One region of the Faecalicatena fissicatena genome, then DNA from elsewhere that is predicted to be linked to it. Evidence: predicted binding sites of a transcription regulator. Region 1 holds the regulator's gene; the other holds the start of a gene.
The links. The regulator HrcA, encoded in region 1, represses chaperone genes, less so after heat shock. The targets are predictions, from matches to a motif close to TGTTAGCACTCNNNNNNNNNGAGTGCTAACA.

Region 1 (10,707 bases):
CAACGGAGCTGCTTCCGGTGCCCCGGCCGGAGCTGGTGGCGGCGGGCACCACGCTGATCGGCACTGTCCTGCTCGCAACCGGCGCCTGTGAGCTGTTTGTGAAAAAGACAAAAGAACTGGAGATCGAGGAGCGGGACGAGCGGAACGTGGCTCTCTCCAACGCGGCCATGGCCGCCGGATTTAAGGTCATGTCCATGGCGGTGGCCCTGTGCATCGCGGCCCTCCTCTTTACGGGCTGCGTGGCTGCGCTCCCCGGCCTTGTCCTGACAGGGGCCTATTTCGTCGGCCAGGCAGCTTTCATCATCACCCTTGTGAAGCTGGAGAGGACGATGTGACCCGGAGGACCCTTTTCATATCCTCCGGAAGGGGCGCTGTAAATTCCATGGGTTCCCCGGTCATGGGGTGGGGAAAGGACAGACGGTGGGAGTGGAGCGCCTGTCGGCTGATGTACTTCATATCCGGGTTGTAGAGGTAGTCGCCGATGAGGGGATAGCCCAGGTACTGCATGTGGACCCGGATCTGGTGGGTGCGGCCCGTCTCCAGCTTCAGGCGTACCAGGCTGTGGGGGCCGCAGAGGCCTATGGTCTCGTAGTGGGTGACAGCCTCCTCCCCGTGTTCAAAATCCACCTTCCGCTCCACGATGGATGTGCCGCTGCGGGCCAGAGGGGCGCGGACCGTGCCGGCGGGGGGCGTCACATGGCCGGAGACGATGGCCAGGTACTCCCGGCCCAGCGTCTTGTCCGCCGTCATGGCGGAGAGGATCCCGGCGCTCACCAGATGCTTGGCCACCACCGTGAGGCCGGATGTATCCCGGTCCAGCCGGTTGGAGCAGCGGAAGATGAAGGGCTTTCCCTGCTCTTTGTAGTACCAGGCCAGGGCGTTCGCCATGGTGTTGGTGTAGTTGTTGACAGAGGGGTGGATGGGCATGCCGGCGGGCTTGTTGACGACGATGATGTCCCCGTCCTCGTACACGATGTCCAGCGGCAGAGGGACGGGAGGGATCTTTTCGGAGACGCCTGTCTCGCGAATGCCCACTCTCAGCAGATCCCCCTCCCGGAGGGGCTGGTTCATATAGCGCGGCGCGCCGTTCACAAGGATGCTCTCGGGCATCCTTTTTATGGCGGAGAGGTTCTGACGGGAGTAGCCCTTCCTCCTTAGAAACTGTTCCACGCGGAGCCCATCCGCCTCTTTTCCTATTATATAATCAATGATCCTGTCCATGTCTTATCCGGCCTTTCCGCTGTGAAGAGGGGGGATGCCCCGCTTTGCTTTACGGCCATTATAGCAGAGAAAAATCAAATTTTCACAAATTTCGCATAAACTGTAAAAAATTTATAAATCCTGTTGACAAATAAAAACCATAGTGATACATTAGTAACCGTAGAGATTAGCACTCGTACCAAATGAGTGCTAACAATACAAAAAGGAGGCAGTAAGGATGCAGGCCAAAGATGGACTGGGTGAAAGAAAACTGAAAATCCTTCATGCGATCATCCAGAACTATCTGGAAACAGGTGAGCCCGTGGGCTCCAGGACCATTTCCAAATACACGGACCTGAATTTGAGTTCTGCGACGATCCGCAATGAGATGGCGGATCTGGAAGAGCTGGGATATATCCTGCAGCCCCATACATCAGCGGGAAGGATCCCTTCCGACAAGGGATACCGCTTATATGTGGATATGCTGATGGAGGAGAAGGAACAGGAGCTAAATGAGATGCAGGAGCAGATGCTGGATAAGGCAGACAAGATGGATCAGCTCCTGAAGCAGGCCGCAAGAGTGCTGGCGGCAAACACCAACTACGCGACCATGGTTTCTACTCCCATGAACAGCGCCAACAAGCTGAAGTTCATTCAGCTCTCCCAGGTGGATGATGAGCAGATCATCGCGGTGATCGTGCTTGGAGGAAACGTCATAAAGAACAAGATCATCAATGTAGATGAGCCGCTTGGCAATGAAAATCTCCTGAAGCTGAACATGCTGCTCAACACAACGCTGAACGGTATGTCCATTGAGGAGATCAACCTGGGACTGATAGCAAGGCTGAAGGAGCAGGCGGGCATCCACAGCGCGGTGATCAGCGATGTGCTCGACGCGGTGGCGGACGCTATCCAGGTAGACGAGGATATGCAGATCTACACAAGCGGAGCCACGAATATTTTCAAATATCCGGAGCTCAGTGACAAGAAGAGCGCACAGGAGATCATCAGTGCCTTTGAGGAGAAGCAGCAGCTCACGGAGCTGGTCACGCAGACCCTTTCCCAGGAGGACAACACAGGCATCCAGGTGTATATCGGAGACGAGACGCCGGTGCAGACCATGAAGGACTGCAGTGTCGTCACCGCAACCTATGAATTGGGGGACGGCATGAAGGGAACGATAGGAATTATCGGACCGAAGCGGATGGATTACGAGCATGTACTGAAATCGCTGAAGCACCTGCAGGGCGAGCTGGATGCGATTTTCCATAATAAAGAATAAGAAAGGTGGATGGACCCTTGGAAGAAAATAAAAATAATCAGGAAGAAGTAAAACAGGAAAAAAGCCAGGAAGAGATGGTTAAAGAGGCTGTAGAGGAGGCTAAGAAGACCGCCTCTGCCAAGGAGGAGCCGGGCGACGGCGAGATCCCCGTTGAGGACGGAGACAAGGAAGATAAAGCCGGGGCAGAGGGCCAGGAGGAGCCTGAAGAGGAGGCCTCCCCCGAGGAAGGAAAGACCGAGGGGAAGAAGCTCTTTGGCAGAAAGAAGAAAGACAAAAAAGACGAGAAGATCGAGGAGCTTACAGATAAGCTCACAAGACAGATGGCTGAGTTTGATAACTTCCGCAAGCGCACGGAGAGGGAGAAATCCCAGATGTACGAGGTTGGTGCGAAAGATATCATAGAAAAGATCCTCCCCATCGTGGACAGCTTCGAGAGAGGCCTGGACGCGGTCAAAGAGGAGGAGAGGGAGCACCCCTTCATGCAGGGCATGGATAAGGTGTACAAACAGATGATGACCACACTGAAGGAGATCGGCGTGACGCCGATCGAGGCGGTGGGCAAGGAGTTCGATCCCGCCTTCCACAACGCAGTGATGCATGTGGAGGATGAGAGCTTAGGCGAAAATATAGTAGCCGAGGAATTCCAGAAGGGCTACATGTACCGTGACAGTGTCGTGAGGCACAGCATGGTGAAGGTGGCCAACTAAAGAGCTAACAATCAAAAATCAAAATATAACAGGAGGAATTACATCATGGGAAAAATCATAGGTATTGACTTAGGTACAACAAACAGCTGTGTAGCCGTCATGGAAGGCGGACAGCCGGTAGTTATCGCGAATACAGAAGGCGCGAGAACCACACCCTCTGTAGTTGCCTTTACAAAGACAGGTGAGCGTCTTGTGGGCGAGCCCGCAAAGCGTCAGGCAGTCACAAACGCTGAGAGAACGATCTCCTCCATCAAGAGAGAGATGGGAACAGACTACAAGGTAGAGATCGACGGCAAGAAATATTCTCCCCAGGAGATTTCAGCCATGATCCTGCAGAAGCTGAAAGCGGACGCAGAGGGCTACCTTGGCGAGAAGGTGTCTGAGGCTGTCATCACAGTTCCCGCATACTTCAACGACGCACAGCGCCAGGCCACAAAGGATGCCGGAAAGATCGCCGGCCTTGATGTAAAGCGTATCATCAACGAGCCTACAGCGGCAGCGCTGGCATACGGCCTTGACAATGAGAAAGAGCAGAAGATCATGGTATACGACCTGGGCGGCGGTACCTTCGATGTGTCTATCATCGAGATCGGCGACGGTGTTATCGAGGTTCTCTCCACAGCCGGAAACAACAGGCTGGGCGGCGACGACTTTGACCAGAAGGTTACAGACTACATGATCTCCGAGTTCAAGAAGATGGAGGGCGTGGATCTGTCCACAGACAAGATGGCTCTCCAGAGACTGAAGGAAGCTGCTGAGAAGGCTAAGAAGGAGCTTTCTTCCGCTACAACGACAAACATCAACCTTCCGTTCATCACTGCAACAGCAGAGGGACCGAAGCACTTTGATATGAACCTGACAAGGGCAAAATTCGACGAGCTGACACACGACCTGGTAGAGAAGACAGCAGAGCCTGTACAGAGAGCTCTCTCTGACGCGGGCATCACAGCATCCGAGCTTGGCCAGGTACTGCTGGTAGGCGGTTCCACACGTATCCCGGCTGTACAGGATAAGGTAAAACAGCTGACAGGCAAGGAGCCCAGCAAATCCCTGAACCCGGACGAGTGCGTGGCACTTGGGGCTTCCATCCAGGGCGGCAAGCTGGCAGGCGACGCAGGCGCAGGCGATATCCTTCTTCTGGATGTCACACCTCTGTCACTGTCCATCGAGACAATGGGCGGCGTAGCTACAAGGCTGATCGAGAGGAACACGACTATTCCTACAAAGAAGAGCCAGATCTTCTCCACAGCTGCGGACAACCAGACAGCCGTTGACATCAACGTAGTACAGGGTGAGAGACAGTTCGCAAAGGACAACAAATCTCTCGGCCAGTTCAGACTGGACGGCATCCCGCCGGCACCCCGTGGAATACCGCAGATCGAGGTTACATTCGACATCGACGCAAACGGTATTGTAAATGTTTCCGCTAAGGATCTTGGAACAGGAAAAGAGCAGCATATCACCATCACAGCCGGATCCAACATGTCCGAGGAGGATATCGACAAGGCTGTGAAAGAGGCGGCTGCCTTCGAGGCACAGGACAAGAAGCGCAAAGAGGGCATTGACACAAAGAACGACGCCGACGCCTTCGTATTCCAGACAGAGAAGGCTCTCGAGGAAGTGGGAGACAAGATCGACGCCTCCGAGAAGGCCGCTGTTGAGGCTGACTGCAAGGCTCTGAAGGAATTACTGGAAAAAGTAAACATGGAAGATATATCCGACGCGCAGATCGCTGAGATCAAGGCGGGCAAGGACAAACTGATGCAGAGCGCACAGAAGGTATTTGCCAAGATGTACGAGCAGGCAGGCGCAAATGCAGGCGCAGGCCCGAACCCGGGAGCAGGAGCCGGCGCTGACACAGGAGCAGGAGCTGGCCCGGAGGGCTACGGCAGCGATGACGTGGTAGACGGAGATTACAAAGAAGTCTAAGAGACAGGCGGAGCTGTCAGGCAGGCCTGAACCAGGATAAAACCTTGTAAGACTTCAAAGGAAAATCGTTCTGCGGAATTCGAAGGGTGGAGGGTTCCACTTCCTGCGGATCCCGCAGAACTTTGTCTACATGTACTGCACCCGTGTGGAGGGCATGTACGGCATTTCCCTGAATAAAACGAAAGGTTGATAGAGAATGGCAGAGTCAAAGAGAGATTACTACGAGGTGCTGGGCGTCAGCAGGGACGCGGACGAGGCAACTCTGAAAAAGGCATACAGGAAGGTGGCAAAAAAGTACCATCCTGATATGAATCCCGGAGATAAAGAGGCGGAGCAGAAATTTAAAGAGGCGTCGGAGGCCTACGCGGTCCTGAGCGATCCGGAGAAGCGCCGTCAGTATGACCAGTTCGGCCATGCTGCCTTTGAGGGCGGCGCCGGCGGAGCCGGAGGCTTCGGAGGATTTGATTTCAGCGGCGCTGATTTCAGTGATATCTTCGGAGACATTTTCGGCGATCTGTTCGGCGGAGGCCGGCGCGGAGGAAGGACAAATCAGGGTCCCATGAAGGGGATGAACATCCGCAAGAGCGTCCGCATCACATTTGAGGAGGCTGTGTTTGGCTGCGAGAAGGAGATTGAGGTTGTCCTCAAGGATCCCTGTCCGAAGTGCAACGGGACAGGGGCCAAGCCGGGTACATCCCCCCAGACCTGTCCAAAATGCGGCGGCAAGGGCCAGGTTGTCTACACCCAGCAGTCCTTCTTCGGCACAGTGCAGAACGTACAGACATGTCCGGACTGCCACGGCAGCGGACAGATCATCAAGGACAAGTGCCCGGACTGCGGCGGAACCGGCTATATTTCCAGCAAGAAGAAGATCGCTGTGTCCATCCCGGCGGGTATTGACAACGGACAGAGCGTCCGCATCCGCGAGAAGGGAGAGCCCGGCGTAAACGGCGGCCCGAGAGGAGATCTGCTTGTGGAGGTGGCAGTGTCTCGTCACCCCATCTTTATGCGGCAGGATATGAATATCTTCTCCACAGTGCCCATCTCCTTTGCCCAGGCAGCTCTGGGCGGAGACATCCGCATCAAGACCGTGGACGGCGATGTGGTGTACAATGTAAAGCCGGGCACAAAGACAGACACAAAGGTCCGCCTGCGCGGAAAGGGTGTTCCCTCTGTGCGCAATTCCCAGGTCCGCGGCGACCACTATGTGACGCTGGTCATCCAGACACCGGAGCACCTGAGCGCGGAAGCCAAAGAAGCCCTGCGCCAGTTTGATGCCCTCTCCGGCAACACGCTGAACCAGACACCGGAGGAGCTGGAGAACCACAAGAAAAAGAAAAAGGGATTTATGGATAAAGTGAAGGAGGCCTTTGATGATTAGTCATCAGGGCCTCCCTTTTATACAGTCGTTTTGTGCAGTCGTCTTATACGGCAGCTCTATATGGTCGTGTCCCTGCGGATCAGCACCGGGGGGATGACCCTGTGGACCGGTTCCCTCTGGGGTGCCGGTCTTCTCTTTTTCCGCTCTGCCATCTGCTCAGACAGGAGCTCCATGGCCTGGTCTGCAATGACGGAGACCTGCTGTCCCACTGTGCTGATGGGGATGACTGCCTCCCGCGAGATAGGAGAGTTGTCAAAGCCGATGATTTGGTAGGTGTCCGGCAGTTTTCCGTATTTTTGCATGAGGGCGTTGAGGAGCACGTTTGCATGAGTGTCGTTGGGCATGAAGACACCTTTTTTCTGGGCGGGATATTTCTCCTCCATATAGTCTATCAGCTCCAGCACCTTTGCCTTGTTTTCATCGAACGTATTTCCCATGTGAGTCAGGATGAGCTCGTAGGGGACGTGATAATCCCGGCAGGTGTCCTCAAAGCCGTGGACACGGCCGGAGGCGGGGACGGAGTCGGGCATTTTGGCATTTACGTGGATCAGGATGTCGCAGCCGCTTTTTCGCAGGAGCCCGGCAGCCTGGACGCCGCCCATGTAGTTGTCCGTGTTGACGCTGGATATGAACTCGTCCTCCCGCTCGATACCCACCACAGGGACGTGGCAGGAGGCCAGCTCCCGGGAGGAGATAGTGGGGCTTAAAATGATCATGCCCTCTATATTGTAGGCCAGTAGCTCCTCGATGTATCTGCGCTCCACGTCAGCCTTGTCATTTCCCGAGAAGACGAGAAACTTGTAGCCGTATGTCTCGTAGGTGGAGAGGATCTGGTTGAGCATCTCCGAGTAGTAGTGCATGTACAGGTTGGGGATGATGACCCCAACGAACTCCGTCTGGCCGCTGGCCAGGATCCTGCCCACCTTGTTCTCCTTGTAGTCAAGAGCCACCAGGGCGTCCGCGATCTTCTGCTGGTTCTCCAGGGTGAGGGAGTCCGGGTTGTTGAAGTAGCGGGAGATGGTCGTCTTGGAAAAGCCGGTGTAGGCCGCTATGTCTGCAAATGTCACTTTTTTCGCTTTCATATGATTTCCGATCCCCTTTTCTTTGGCTCCCCGGAGGAAGCAGGTTTAAATACTGCTTGTAGTATAACAGAAAAAAGACCGTATAATCAATAAAGTAACCGGTAACAAAACCGGTTTTGTGAAAGGTGCACAAATTGGAGGGATAAAAAATGGCAGAAGCGACGAAACCCCATTTTTCTGTTGACATCCGGCTTTCAGAGGGATATGATTTTATTAAAGGAACCGGTTACTTAACCGGTAACTAAAACGGTTACACGCAAAAAGAGTTTTATAAAGGAGGAGATGTGATGAAGAAATGGAGGCTGTGCCTGACCGGAGCGGTCCTGGCGGCGGCCTGCCTCACCGGCTGTCAGCAGAAAGACCCGCAGCCGGGGGAGGTGGCAGGCTACGATGAGGGGGAGGAATACCTCTCCATATGGGTCCACTCCATCGAGGACACAGAAGAGGGACAGGCCTACAAGGAGTCTGTGGACACCTTCAACGAGGCCTACGACGGGCAGTATTTCGCGGATATCGAGTTCGTGCCCAGGAACGACAGCGGGGGAGGCTACTCGGACAAAGTCAACGCCTCCGTCATGTCGGGGGGACTGCCGGACGTGCTCACTGTGGACGGGCCCAATATCTCGGCCTACGCGGCCAACGGGATCATCCAGCCCCTGGCGGACCTGACCGAGGAGGAGGAGAGCGAGTACCTGCCCTCCATCATCGAGCAGGGGACAGTAAACGATGAGCTGTACGCCCTGGGAGTCATGGAGTCCAGCGTGGGCTTCTACTATAACAAGGACATCATCGAGGAGGCGGGCATCGAGATACCGGATGCGGACCATCCCTGGACCTGGTCCCAGTTCCTCGAGATCCTGGAGGAGTTGAAGCCCCTCATGGAGGAGAAGGACGGGTACTGCCTGGATATGACCTTCCCGGTGGGCGAGACGAGCATCTACTACTACGCGCCCTTCGTGTGGTCCGGCGGCGGTGAGCTTGTCAGCGACGACGGGCTGACAGTGGACGGATATTTCAACTCAGACCAGACTAAGGAGGCCATGGAGTTCTTCCGGACTGTCGTAGAAAATGGCTACATGTCCGAGGCCCCCATCGACCACCTCTTTGAGAGCGGGCGGGCGGCCTTCAAGTTCGACGGGGCCTGGGAGGTCAACACCGTGTACACCAGCTACCCGGATCTCAACCTGGGCGTGGCGCCCTATGTGGTCAGCGACGACTGGGACGGCGGGACCTACACGCCCACGGGCTCCTGGGCCTTCGCTGCCTCCTCCGAGGCGACGGACATCGACGCGGCCACAGAGCTGGTGAAGTGGATGAGCGGCGTGGACAGCGGGATCCGCATCTGGGATATGACGAAGAACTTCCCGTCCACCTACGAGGCATTTGAAAACATCGACGTGTTCCAGACAGATGAAAACTACAATGCTCTGTATGAGCAGCTCACCAACTACGGGCACCCAAGGCCGAAGACGCCGGTCTACCCCCAGGTGAGCACTTCCTTCCAGGAGGTACTGGAGAGCGTGGCCCTGGGAGGCAAGGACGCCCGGACCGAGCTGGATAAGCAGGTGGAACGGATCGATCAGAAACTGGAACGTTATACAAGGGAGTAAGGAATGAAAAAGAAGAATTCAATTTTGGGAATGGCGTTTTTCGGCCCCGCGCTCGTGCTGCTGACCATCTTTCTCTTTCTGCCGATGGCGCTCACATTCGTGTTCAGCTTTACCGACTACTTCGCGCTGAACCCGGAGCTCACCCACTTTGTGGGACTGGAAAACTACTTCAATATTTTTAAGGACGAGCTCTTTGTACAGTCCTTTTTGAACACAGTCAAATTTGTCGTCATCATCGTGCCCTGCCAGTGCATCGGGGCTCTGGTGCTGGCGCTGGCCATCAACAAGGCGGCCCACTGCAAGAAATACTTCAAGGTGGCGTTCTTCGTGCCCGTGGTCATGTCCCTGGCGGTCGTCTCCACCCTGTGGATGCAGATTTACAGCCCGGAGGGCATCCTGAACACGCTGCTTGCCAACTTCGGCATCGACGCCCAGCCCTTTATCCACAGCGCGGACCAGGCGCTCCCCTCCATCGCCGTCATGAGCGTATGGCAGGGCGTGGGCTACCAGATGATCATCTTCCTGGGCGGCCTGCAGAACATCAACCCGGCCCTCTACGAGGCGGCGGAGATGGACCACGCCAGCGCATGGCAGCAGTTTAAGGACATCACCCTGCCGGAGCTGAAGCCCCTGTGCGTGTTCGTGTTCATCACGGTCACCATCGGCGCGTTCCGCATGCTGGTGCAGCCCATGGTCATGACAGGAGGCGGGCCGGACCACTCCACCTACACCATCGTGTACGACATTTACGAGACCGGCACCGTGAACTGGGAGATGGGCCTGGCGTCCACAATGGCTATCGTATTCACCGTATTTGTGGTCATTCTCACGATCATCCAGAATGTACTGACTAAGGACAAGGAGGAGAAAAAGCATGGTATCAAAAAAGCAAAGGCGAATTAACTGGATCCTGGTAGCTGTGCTGCTGGTCCTTTCCATCTTCTTCCTGTTCCCGGTGATCTGGATGCTGGCCAACTCCTTCAAGCCGGACGCGGCAATCACGGCGGACATGAATTCCATCGCGGCCTTCATCCCGCCGGCGCTGGACGGAAATTTCTTTGACAACTACATAGAGATCATCACAAACACCAGTTTCCTGCGGTATATGGGCAACACCCTCCTCTACGCGGCCATCCTGATCGTGCTTGGCATCATTGTGAACGGCCTTGCGGGGTACGCCCTGGCGAAGATCGATTTCCCCTTCCGGGAGCAGTGGCTTTTGATCATCATGATGCTGCTGATCGTGCCCACAGAGACGGTCATCACCATCCACTTCCTGATCATCGCCAAAGCGGGACTTTTGAACACGATCCTGGGCTACATCCTGCCGTCCATCGTCAACCCCTTCAACATCTTCCTGTTCCGGCAGGTGTTCGTAAGCCTCCCGGACGACGTGTACGAGGCGGCGCAGCTGGACTTCTGCGGACCTGTGAAATACTTCTTCACCATGGTCATCCCCATGTCCAAGACAGTGGTGGCGACAGTCAGCGTATTCACGTTCCTGAATGTGTGGAAC
Region 2 (10,707 bases), on a different contig from region 1:
ATCGGGATACCGTACTTGTCCGCCACCTCATAGCAGTCCATGACCGCCGTGATCTGGGGCACGCCGATACCGGCCACGATACGTGTCGTGCAGATGGACCCCGGACCGATGCCGACTTTGACCGCGTCAGCGCCGGCCTTGATGAGGGCCTCAGCAGCCGCGCCTGTTGCCACATTACCTGCAATGACCTGCAGATCCGGGAATTTGCTCTTGACCATGTCAATGGTGTGCAGCACATTGGCAGAGTGTCCGTGGGCAGAGTCAAGCACCACAACGTCCACCTTGGCATTCACCAGCTCCTGGGCTCTCTCCAGGCAGTTGGCTGTGATCCCAAGGGCAGCGCCGCACAGGAGACGTCCCTGCTCATCCTTGGCAGACAGCGGATATTTGATCTGCTTCTCTATATCTTTGATGGTGATCAGGCCTTTCAGGTTAAAATCATCATCAACGATGGGTAATTTCTCTTTTCTCGCCTTGGCCAGGATTTTCTTGGCCTCCTCCAGGGTGATGCCCTCCTTTGCGGTGATCAGTCCCTCAGATGTCATGGACTCCTTGATCTTCTTTGTAAAGTCCTCCTCAAACTTCAGGTCACGGTTGGTAATGATACCCACCAGCTTTCTGCCCTCGGTGATGGGGACACCGGAAATCCGGAATTTGCCCATCAGCTCATTGGCGTCTGCCAGTGTGTTTTCCGGGGAAAGATAGAATGGATCCGTGATAACGCCGTTCTCTGAACGCTTTACCTTGTCTACCTCTTCCGCCTGCTGTTCAATAGACATATTTTTATGGATGATACCAATGCCGCCCTGGCGCGCCATGGCGATAGCCATGCGGTGCTCTGTGACCGTGTCCATTCCGGCACTCATCATGGGAATATTCAGTCTGATCTTCTTTGTAAGATATGTGGACAAGTCTACCTGATTTGGGATTACCTCTGAGTATCCTGGCACTAAAAGCACATCGTCAAATGTGATTCCCTCTCCGATAATTTTACCCATCGTTTATTCCTCTCTTTCTTTTGTCATGTTTAACTGCTATCATACCCAAAGACTGCTGTCTTTGTCAATAACTTTTCCTTTATTGCACCAATTTTGTCGTGCCTGCTATTTCCGGATAACTTTTCTTGGCGCCATGAGGAAAAAGCCCTCCACCAGGTCGCTGTTTGGCTCAATAAGTATCTTTGCCGTCTCCCCTGCCCTTGTAAATACGAGGACATAGCGGTTCGGGGCAGATGTGATGCCGCTGCTGTAATCATAGATCTTTCCTGTTTTGTAGGACTGCAGCTGGAAGGCTCCCTCCGGGGCAAGCAGCTCCATATCCTTCACATTTACAGAGAGCATGTGCTTCCTGCGCTCCTTGTGCATCACCTTGTCAATGTCCAGGTCTCCGTTAATGTAAATGTATTCGTACTCCACATCCATCCTCCTGAACAGAAATACGTCAGCCACAACAAACAGTATAGGCACAAGAATTAAAAGGGGCACTAAAAAAGCGATAAAAAAGCTGATTACTGTCAGCACGATCAGCAGGATTTTCATCGCTATATCCTTCCCGTCTGTCTTCTTCTTGACCAATTGCTCTGTATAGAAGTCACCCATCTTTCTTCCTCCAATGTCAGTTTCTCAGGCAGGATTTGCCTGTGGACATTATAGCACATCCAAATATAAAAAGAAAACTCCCCGGGGGGAGTTTTCTAAATTTTCATCTTTATAAAGAAGCGTGATTACATCATGCCCATTCCGCCGCCTGCCGGTGCTGCCGGAGTCTCTTCTTTGATGTTCGCAACAACGGACTCTGTTGTCAGCAGAGTGGAGGCAACGCTTGTGGCGTTCTGAAGAGCGCTTCTTGTAACCTTTGCAGGATCAAGGATACCGGACTTCACCATATCCACATACTCTTCCTTGTAAGCGTCAAAGCCCTGTCCCGGCTCGGACTCTCTTACCTTGTTGATGATGACAGCGCCCTCCAGTCCGGCGTTGGCAACGATGTGGAACAGAGGAGCCTCCAGAGCTTTCAGCACTACGTTTGCACCTGTCTTCTCGTCACCTTCCAGCGTGTCAGCAAGTTTTGCCACTTCCTTGGAAGCGTGGATGTATGCGGAACCGCCGCCTGCGATGATGCCTTCCTCAACAGCTGCTCTTGTAGCTGCCAGGGCATCCTCCATCCGGAGTTTGGCCTCTTTCATCTCAGTCTCTGTGGCAGCGCCTACACGGATAACAGCAACGCCGCCTGCCAGCTTGGCAAGTCTCTCCTGTAATTTCTCTCTGTCAAAGTCAGATGTCGTCTCCTCGATCTGTGCCTTGATCTGAGCGATACGCGCCTGGATAGCGTCCTTCTCTCCAAGTCCGTCTACAATGACTGTGTTCTCCTTCTGAACCTTTACAGATTTCGCGCGTCCGAGCTGATCCATTGTAGTCTCCTTCAGATCCAGGCCCAGCTCGTCGGAGATCACCTGTCCGCCTGTCAGGATAGCGATATCCTCCAGCATGGCTTTTCTTCTGTCGCCGTAGCCCGGAGCCTTGACAGCCACTACGTTGAAGGTTCCTCTCAGCTTGTTGACGATCAGAGTTGTCAGAGCCTCGCCCTCTACATCCTCAGCGATGATGAGAAGTCTTGCGCCGGCCTGCACAACCTGCTCCAGCAGAGGCAGGATCTCCTGAATGTTGGAAATCTTCTTGTCTGTGATGAGGATGTAAGGATCCTCCAGGTTGGCCTCCATCTTATCCATATCTGTGCACATGTAAGCGGATACATAACCGCGGTCGAACTGCATACCTTCTACAAGATCCAGCTCGGTCTTCATGGTCTTGGACTCCTCGATGGTGATGACACCGTCGTTGGAAACCTTCTCCATGGCCTCTGCTACCATCTCGCCCACTTCGTCATCGCTGGCTGAGATTGCCGCAACTCTGGCGATCTGGTCTCTTCCTGTCACCTTGCTGCTCATACCCTGGATGGCCTCAACAGCTTTATCTGTAGCTTTCTTCATACCTTTTCTCAGCACGATGGGGTTAGCGCCTGCTGCCAGGTTCTTCATTCCCTCGTGAACCATTGCCTGTGCAAGAACTGTAGCTGTTGTAGTACCGTCACCAGCTACATCGTTTGTCTTGGAAGCAACCTCGCGGATGAGCTGTGCGCCCATGTTCTCAAACGGATCCTCAAGCTCGATCTCCTTTGCGATAGTCACACCGTCGTTTGTGATGAGGGGTGCTCCGAATGATTTGTCAAGGACAACATTTCTTCCCTTCGGTCCAAGTGTCACCCTTACTGTATCTGCCAGCTGATTTACACCTGACTCCAGTGCTGCTCTGGCATCTGCTCCGTATTTGATTTCCTTTGCCATGATAATCAATCCTCCTGTTTTCTGATTTAAGTTTTATTCTCAGATTTGATGTTAAAATTCTGATGCACTAAGCTGATCCTACTCGATCACTGCAAGGATATCACTCTGTCTTACGATGATGTAGGACTCCTCGTCCAGCTCCACTTCTGTTCCCGCATATTTGGAATAGATAACCTGCTGGCCTTCCTTCACATGCATCTCCACTTCTTTGCCGTCCACTACTCCGCCCGGGCCAACTGCGATCACTTCAGCCTGCTGGGGTTTCTCTTTGGACTGTCCCGGCAGGACGATACCGGACTTTGTAGTCTCTTCAGCAACTAACTGTTTCAATACAACTCTGTCTCCCAATGGTACTAATTTCATGAATGGTTCCTCCTTTAAGCTATCTATATAAATTTTATATTTGTCAGCACTCTTAAATGGAGAGTGCTAATAAACTCTAGTAATAAAATAGCACTCTCCATTTGTTTTGTCAACACACTTTATTTCAGTTTATATTATTTTTATAAAATCCATTTTCCACAGAGAAAACGAGCCGGCTCCCCTCTCTGTCGAAATACCGCTCCTTCACCGAGCCCTGACAGCTCACCTCCTCCGGCCTTATGCTGCAGTCGTACTCTGCATCCAGGGAGAGGTCCGTCAGCTCCCCCTCCTCCACTGTCATATACATATACTCTCTGTCCGGGTCATATGCAGTGATCCTGCAGACATATTCTCTTTCATCCATCAGCTCCCCCTCCAGGTAGACGTGGAGCATCCTGAGCACTGCAGTGCTTCCCTCGTACATAGTCGTCCTCCTTCCCAAAAGAAGGGCATCAGTTTCCCGATACCCTTTCTCTTCATCATTCGTCTTATTTTTATAAAAGATTATTTGTTTCTCTCAGCCTTGATCTTTTCCAGCTCTGTGAAGACATAGTCGTTGACTACCTTGATATATGTCCCCTTCATGCCGGATGACCTGGACTCGATGACGCCGGCGCTCTCAAACTTGCGCAGCGCGTTTACGATGACGGACCTTGTGATGCCCACGCGGTCAGCGATCTTGCTGGCGACCAGGATGCCCTCTGTGCCCTCCAGCTCGTCAAAAATATGGATGATGGCCTCCAGCTCAGAAAAGGAGAGTGTACTGATAGCTGACTGGACGATATGTTCTTTGCGTGTCTCCTCTGCGTTTTCTTCATTGACGGACCGGAGCATCTCAAGCCCCACGATCATCGTTCCATATTCACTTAAAATAATGTCGTCAATCTCGTAGTCCTCGCCCTGCTTGTAGATAAACAGAGTTCCAAGCCTCTCTCCCGCGATCTCGATGGGCGTGACAATAGCCTGGTAGCCCTTCGCTGTCTCCTGGGAAAAGCCCAGGGTCTCCAGATTGACATTTTCCTTTGTGGAGAGGATGTTCAGCAGACGCTCATTGAGCATCTCGTCTATATGGCATCCGACCTCTCCCTTGATGAGTTCCGTGATCACACCTACACCACTGCACCTGCTGACACCTAAGACCTTTCCCTTCTTGCTGATGACCAGCACGTTGGAATTCAGGATTTCCGTCAACACCTCACAGATATCATTAAAGACAACCTTGCTGGAGTTGTTGTTGTGCAGTAATTTATTGATTTTTCTTGTTTTATCTAATAATTGTACACTCATACGCAACCTCCATCCTTTGTTGAATATATTATCATACAATTCTGGAAATATCAACAATCTTCTGTTAATTTTTGCGCATTTTTTATAAATAATTTCTATGAATTTTCTCTATTGTTTTCATTATACCCACATTCTGCGTTCATGCAGACAAGCTTGCTGCCTTTTTCCACCATGTAGCCGCCGCATTTCGGGCACTTCTTCTCAGAGGGCTTCTGCCAGGACATGAAATCGCACTCCGGATTGTCCTCGCATCCGTAGTACCTTCTTCCCTTCTTCGTCTTGCGAATCACAATGTCCTTGCCGCACTTGGGACACTTGACGCCGATCTTCTCCAGATAGGGCTTTGTGTTGCGGCACTCCGGGAAGCCGGGACAGGCCAGGAACTTGCCGTGGGGGCCGTACTTGATGACCATGTTGCGGCCGCACTCCTCGCAGATCACGTCTGTGACCTCGTCCTCGATCTTCACGGTCTCCAGCTCCTTCTCCGCTGTCTTCACCGCCTGGTCAAGGTCAGGGTAGAAGTTTTCGATCACTGACTTCCACTCCACTTTTCCCTCTGCCACCTTATCCAGGAGCCCCTCCATGTTGGCGGTAAAGTTCACATCCACAATGGCCGGGAAGGACTGCTTCATAATGTTGTTCACCACTTCCCCCAGCTCTGTCAGATACAGGTTCTTGTTCTCCTTTGCCACGTACCTTCTGGCAATGATGGTGGAGATGGTGGGGGCGTAGGTACTTGGCCGCCCGATGCCCAGCTCCTCCAGCGTCTTTACAAGGGCCGCCTCTGTGTAGTGTGCCGGAGGCTGTGTGAAATGCTGTTTTGTGTCAAACTCCTTCTTCGTGAGGACAGAATTTTCATCCAGTCCCTTCAGCAGTACGTTGGACTCCTCCTTCTCCTCGTCGGACTCAGTGTACACCGTGCGGAAGCCCTCAAATACAATCTTGGAGGCAGCCACGGTAAACCGGTAATCTCCGGCATCGATCTTCACGGAGGTAGTCTCGTATTTGGCGGGCTGCATGCGGCTTGCCACGAACCGTTTCCAGATAAGCTGATACAGGCGGAACTGATCTCTTGTGAGGGAATCCTTCATGGCCGCGGGGGTTCTGGTCACATCTGTGGGACGGATAGCCTCGTGGGCGTCCTGGATCTTCCTGTTGTCAGCCTGCTTTGCCGTTCCGGTGGCCACAAACTGCTCCCCGTAGCTCTTTCCGATAAAGTCCCGGACACTGCTCTCCGCCTCCTCGGACACGCGGGTGGAGTCTGTACGCAGGTAAGTGATCAGACCCACTGTTCCGTTGCCCTTAATGTCAATTCCCTCGTAGAGCTGCTGAGCGATCCGCATGGTCTTCTGGGTGGCAAAGTTCAGAACCTTGGACGCCTCCTGCTGCATGGTACTGGTGGTGAAGGGCACGGGAGCCTTCTTGAAGCGCTCCCCCTTCTTCACTTCCTCCACACTATAGTCGGCCCCCTCCAGATCCTTCAGGATCTTATCAAGCTCCTCCCTGGAGTGGATGGTCATTTTTTCTTTTTCCGTGCCGTAGAATTTGGCCCGGAGGGGCTTTTTCTCCCCCTTTACGTTCAGGATGGCATCCAGCGTCCAGTACTCCTCCGGTATGAACGCATTGATCTCATCCTCCCTGTCCGCGATGATGCGCAGTGCCACGGACTGCACGCGGCCGGCGCTAAGGCCTCTCTTGACCTTGGCCCACAGAAGAGGGCTGATCTCGTACCCCACGATCCTGTCCAGGGCGCGGCGGGCCTGCTGGGCGTCCACCAGATCCATGTCGATCTCCCTGGCGTTCTTGATGGACGCCTTTACCGCGTTCTTTGTGATCTCGTTAAAGCTGATGCGGTAGGTCTTCTTGTCCTCCAGCTTCAGAGCCTTGCACAGATGCCAGGAAATAGCCTCCCCCTCCCGGTCCGGGTCGGTTGCCAGATAGACCTTGTCAGCCTTCTTGACTTCCTTCCTGAGGGCCGCGAGGATCTCTCCCTTTCCGCGTATGGTGATATATTTGGGCTCAAAGTCATGCTCCACGTCAATTCCGAGCTGGCTTTTGGGCAGGTCCCTCACATGTCCGTTGGAAGCCATGACTGTGTAGTTGCTTCCAAGGAATTTTTTGATCGTCTTCACCTTTGCCGGAGACTCCACGATTACAAGATAATGAGCCATTTTAACTTTCTTCCTCCAATACTTCCTGGTGCCATTCCCCCCGCCCGATTTTCCATCTGCTTTCCCCGTCCGGTCATTCGGCGCGGATGTAATAGCCTTTTGAAATTTCCTTTACGTATCCCTTGATCTGGAGAGCTACCAGCGTCTCCATGAGGACCGCCGGCGCAAGAGCTGTCTCCTCCAGCAGCGAGCTGATATCCCTGGGATACAGACCAAGGCAACTATACACTATATTTTCGGCACTTTCAAGCACTTTTTTATTTTTGTCTGATTTTTCACATTCTCCTTTTCCCCTCATACGGCCCGGCAGAAGAGCCGCCAAGGCGGGCTCACTGACCAGCTCCTCCAGCAGTTCCTCCGGCCCGATAAGGAGTCCTGCCCCCTGCCTGATCAGCTGGTTGCAGCCCCGGCTCAGGGGACTGTCCACGGGCCCTGGAAGGGCGTACACGTCCCTCCCCTGCTCCAGCGCCATGTCCGCTGTGATGAGGGAGCCGCTGCGCTCCCTTGCCTCCAGCACAAGAACCGCGTCTGCCAGACCGCTGATGATCCTGTTCCTGGCGGGGAAGTTCTCTCTCCTTGGGGCTGCTCCCGGAAGCTGCTCCGACAGGATGCCGCCCTTTTTCAGAATATCGCCGTAGAGTCCCCTGTTCTGAGCAGGGTAGCACACATCCACTCCGGATCCCAGTACAGCATATGTGTCTCCTCCCCCATTTATGGCTCCTCTTCCCGCCGCCCCGTCGACGCCCCTGGCCATACCGCTGATGACCTGGACGCCCCGGCCCGCCAGATACTCCGCAAACGCAAGGGCCTGTCTCTCCCCGTAGGCGCTGCACTGCCTGGCGCCCACAATGGCCACCGAGAGTCTGTCATCGGCAGGCAGGCGGCCCTTCACAAACAGGGCGTAGGGGTGCCCGGCGCACTCTCTCAGCCGCCTGGGGTAGGCCGGATCATGGCAGGGCACAAGCCGGATTTCTTTTTCCAGAAGCCTGCCGTATTCTGTCGACAGGTCTTTCTTTTTCTGGAAGCTCAGGATCACCTGCCTGTCCTTTTCTGTCAGAAATTCCATCTCCTGCAGCCTTTTCTCTTCTATATAATATACCGCCTCCCCGCTGCCCGCGCGGCTTCTCAGCTTCTCCTTTTTCCCTCCCGCCAGCGGGCGGACACAGGCAAGCCAGTACTCGTACTTCATCCCCATCCCCTCCTCTTTTCACACTCTCTGTCACTCTCTGTCCTACTATGTCTTATTTCTCTGGCCTGATCCCGGGCGCTGTCAGCGCAGATTTCCCCAATATTTCGCGTCCGGCAGACGGTAGCCGATGGCCTCCGCCAGATGACTGGTCTGAATCTTCTCTTTTCCGTCAAGGTCCGCGATGGTCCTGGCCACCTTCAGCACCTTGTGGCAGGTCCTGGCAGTCAGCCCCATCTGCTCAAAGGCGCTCTCCATGATCCTCTCCTCCTTTGTTCCCAGGGAGCAGTATTTGGGTATCAGCCTGGCCGGGAGGGAGGCGTTCGTCTTTCCCTTCTCCCCTCTGTACCGCCCGAGCTGTCTCTCTCTTGCCATACAGACCCGCTCCCGTATCTTCTCCGATGTCTCCTCCTGCCCGCTGCTCTGCAGGCTTCTGTAATCCACAGCAGGGGTGTCCATGCAGATGTCGATGCGGCCAAGGAAGGGCTGGCTGACCTTTCCCAGATACTGGCTGATACCGGCAGGGGTGCAGGTGCACCTGTCCAGGTCCGGATAGTAGCCGCAGGGGCAGGGGTTCATGGCTGCCGCCAGCATGAAATCTGCCGGGAACTCGTAGACGCCCTGCTTCCTTGTCAGGCGGATTTTCTTCTCCTCCAGGGGCTGGCGCAGCACCTCCAGGACAGACCGTGGAAACTCCGTCAGCTCGTCCAGGAAAAGGACACCCTTGTGGGCCAGGGAAATCTCCCCCGGGGCCGGGATTAGCCCTCCTCCGATTAGGGCCGCCTTTGTGGCCGTGTGGTGCACTTCCCGGAAGGGCCGCCGCCGAATGAGGGGCGTCTCCTTCTCCAGCATTCCCTGGACACTGTAGATCTTTGTGATCTCCAAAGCCTCCTCCATCGCAAGCGGCGGCAGGATGGTGGGAATTCTCCTGGCGATCATGGACTTTCCGCTTCCTGGTGGGCCGATCATAAGGAAATTGTGGCCTCCCGCCACGGCAATCTCCGCCGCACGCTTCACGGCTCCCTGCCCTTTCACCTCCTGGAAATCGCCCTCGAAGGCTGGCTCCACGCTGTCGGCCTTTTGAGAGTTCACAGACCTGGGCTGGGGCAGCTCTTTTCCTGACAGCAGATCCAGAAGATGGGCAAGGCTGCCTGCTGCCAGAACAGGGATCCCCTCCAAGAGGGCCGCCTCCGCCTCGTTGCCTGCCGGCACAATACACAGCCTGTATCCCTGCTTCCTTGCCTCCCACACAATGGGCAGCACACCTGGCACGTCCCGGATGCTGCCGTCCAGTCCCAGCTCACCCACCGCCAGCACCTGCTCCAGCGCCTCCTGCCCGATGAGTCCCTGGGATGCCAGGATGGACAGGGCAATGGGCAGGTCAAAGGAGGCCCCTCTCTTTCGCACGCTGCCTGGCGACAGGTTGATCACCGTCTTTTTGACCGGAACCTCCAGACCGCTGTTGCGGATAGCCGTGCGCACCCGCTCCCCCGCCTCCTTCACCTCTGAGGACAGATAGCCCACCATGTGGAACATGGGCAGGCCGTTGCTCAGATCCGCCTCCACGCGGATGAATTTCACCTCCATGCCGTGAAGGGCCGCGGAATATACCATGCCAAGACTCATAGGCATTCCTCCTTTACCGCTCAGAACGCACTGACACTGCGCTCCTATCGCGCTTTTGCTCTTTTGTCTGCTTCCTTCTGAAATCCTCCGGGCGAACTGCCCTGGAATACATAAATGAAATCTCCTGAATATAGATCGATTGTTTTTAGAATGTTTTCATGATACACCCGTTACGTTAACTTGTCAACCGGTATTTCCTCAGATATAGATATTTTTCTCGAATGTCGATATTTTCTCTGATATTGTTATGTTTTTCTTGGCACTGACATTTCTCCGAACACAAAACAACAGGGCCACTATAACAGCAGGCCCTGTTGCTCCTTTTATCCGTTGTCCTATTTACCGTTTGCTTCCCCTCTGTCACATATTTACATTTCTCTTCTGCCGTCTGGCTCTCTCTGACACCGCGGACACCTGCCGCAGGCCGGAGCTGAGCAGCACAAGGACAATAATCACCGCCACAGCGCAGAGCACCCACTGCACAAGGTGGACAGAGCGTCCCAGCGTGATGGGCATGTCCCAGACAGCGTGGAGCACGATCACAAGGAGCAGGAATTTCAGGAATTTCGGATCCAGATACATTTTCCTGTCAAAGGGCCTCTCCCCCTTGGCAATGACAAGGCCCGCCGTGGAGATAGCCGCCCACAGCGTATGTCCGCCTACAGCTAGAGCTCCCCGCAGGACCAGCACGTCAATCATGCCCTGGACGCCTCCGTACATCAGGGAGGAAA

Region 2: H7U36_RS05160 (co-chaperone GroES) is a predicted target of HrcA. The motif match lies at 3,748-3,778, and genes of this name have one in related genera.

The regions. Positions count from the first base shown of each region.
Region 1 covers NZ_JACLYY010000006.1:190,028-200,734, forward strand. Annotated here, with positions in the region: gene H7U36_RS08210 (hypothetical protein) at 1-335, shown strand, start outside; gene H7U36_RS08215 (RluA family pseudouridine synthase) at 304-1,221, opposite strand; gene hrcA (heat-inducible transcriptional repressor HrcA) at 1,439-2,482, shown strand; gene grpE (nucleotide exchange factor GrpE) at 2,557-3,189, shown strand; gene dnaK (molecular chaperone DnaK) at 3,235-5,118, shown strand; gene dnaJ (molecular chaperone DnaJ) at 5,315-6,499, shown strand; gene H7U36_RS08240 (LacI family DNA-binding transcriptional regulator) at 6,556-7,581, opposite strand; gene H7U36_RS08245 (ABC transporter substrate-binding protein) at 7,869-9,191, shown strand; gene H7U36_RS08250 (carbohydrate ABC transporter permease) at 9,195-10,094, shown strand; gene H7U36_RS08255 (carbohydrate ABC transporter permease) at 10,066-10,707, shown strand, end outside.
Region 2 covers NZ_JACLYY010000004.1:21,663-32,369, reverse strand. Annotated here, with positions in the region: gene guaB (IMP dehydrogenase) at 1-998, opposite strand, end outside; gene H7U36_RS05170 (DUF6106 family protein) at 1,104-1,598, opposite strand; gene groL (chaperonin GroEL) at 1,724-3,343, opposite strand; gene H7U36_RS05160 (co-chaperone GroES) at 3,422-3,706, opposite strand; gene H7U36_RS05155 (hypothetical protein) at 3,831-4,130, opposite strand; gene codY (GTP-sensing pleiotropic transcriptional regulator CodY) at 4,211-4,993, opposite strand; gene topA (type I DNA topoisomerase) at 5,089-7,164, opposite strand; gene dprA (DNA-processing protein DprA) at 7,238-8,353, opposite strand; gene H7U36_RS05135 (YifB family Mg chelatase-like AAA ATPase) at 8,435-9,976, opposite strand; gene H7U36_RS05130 (PrsW family glutamic-type intramembrane protease) at 10,337-10,707, opposite strand, start outside.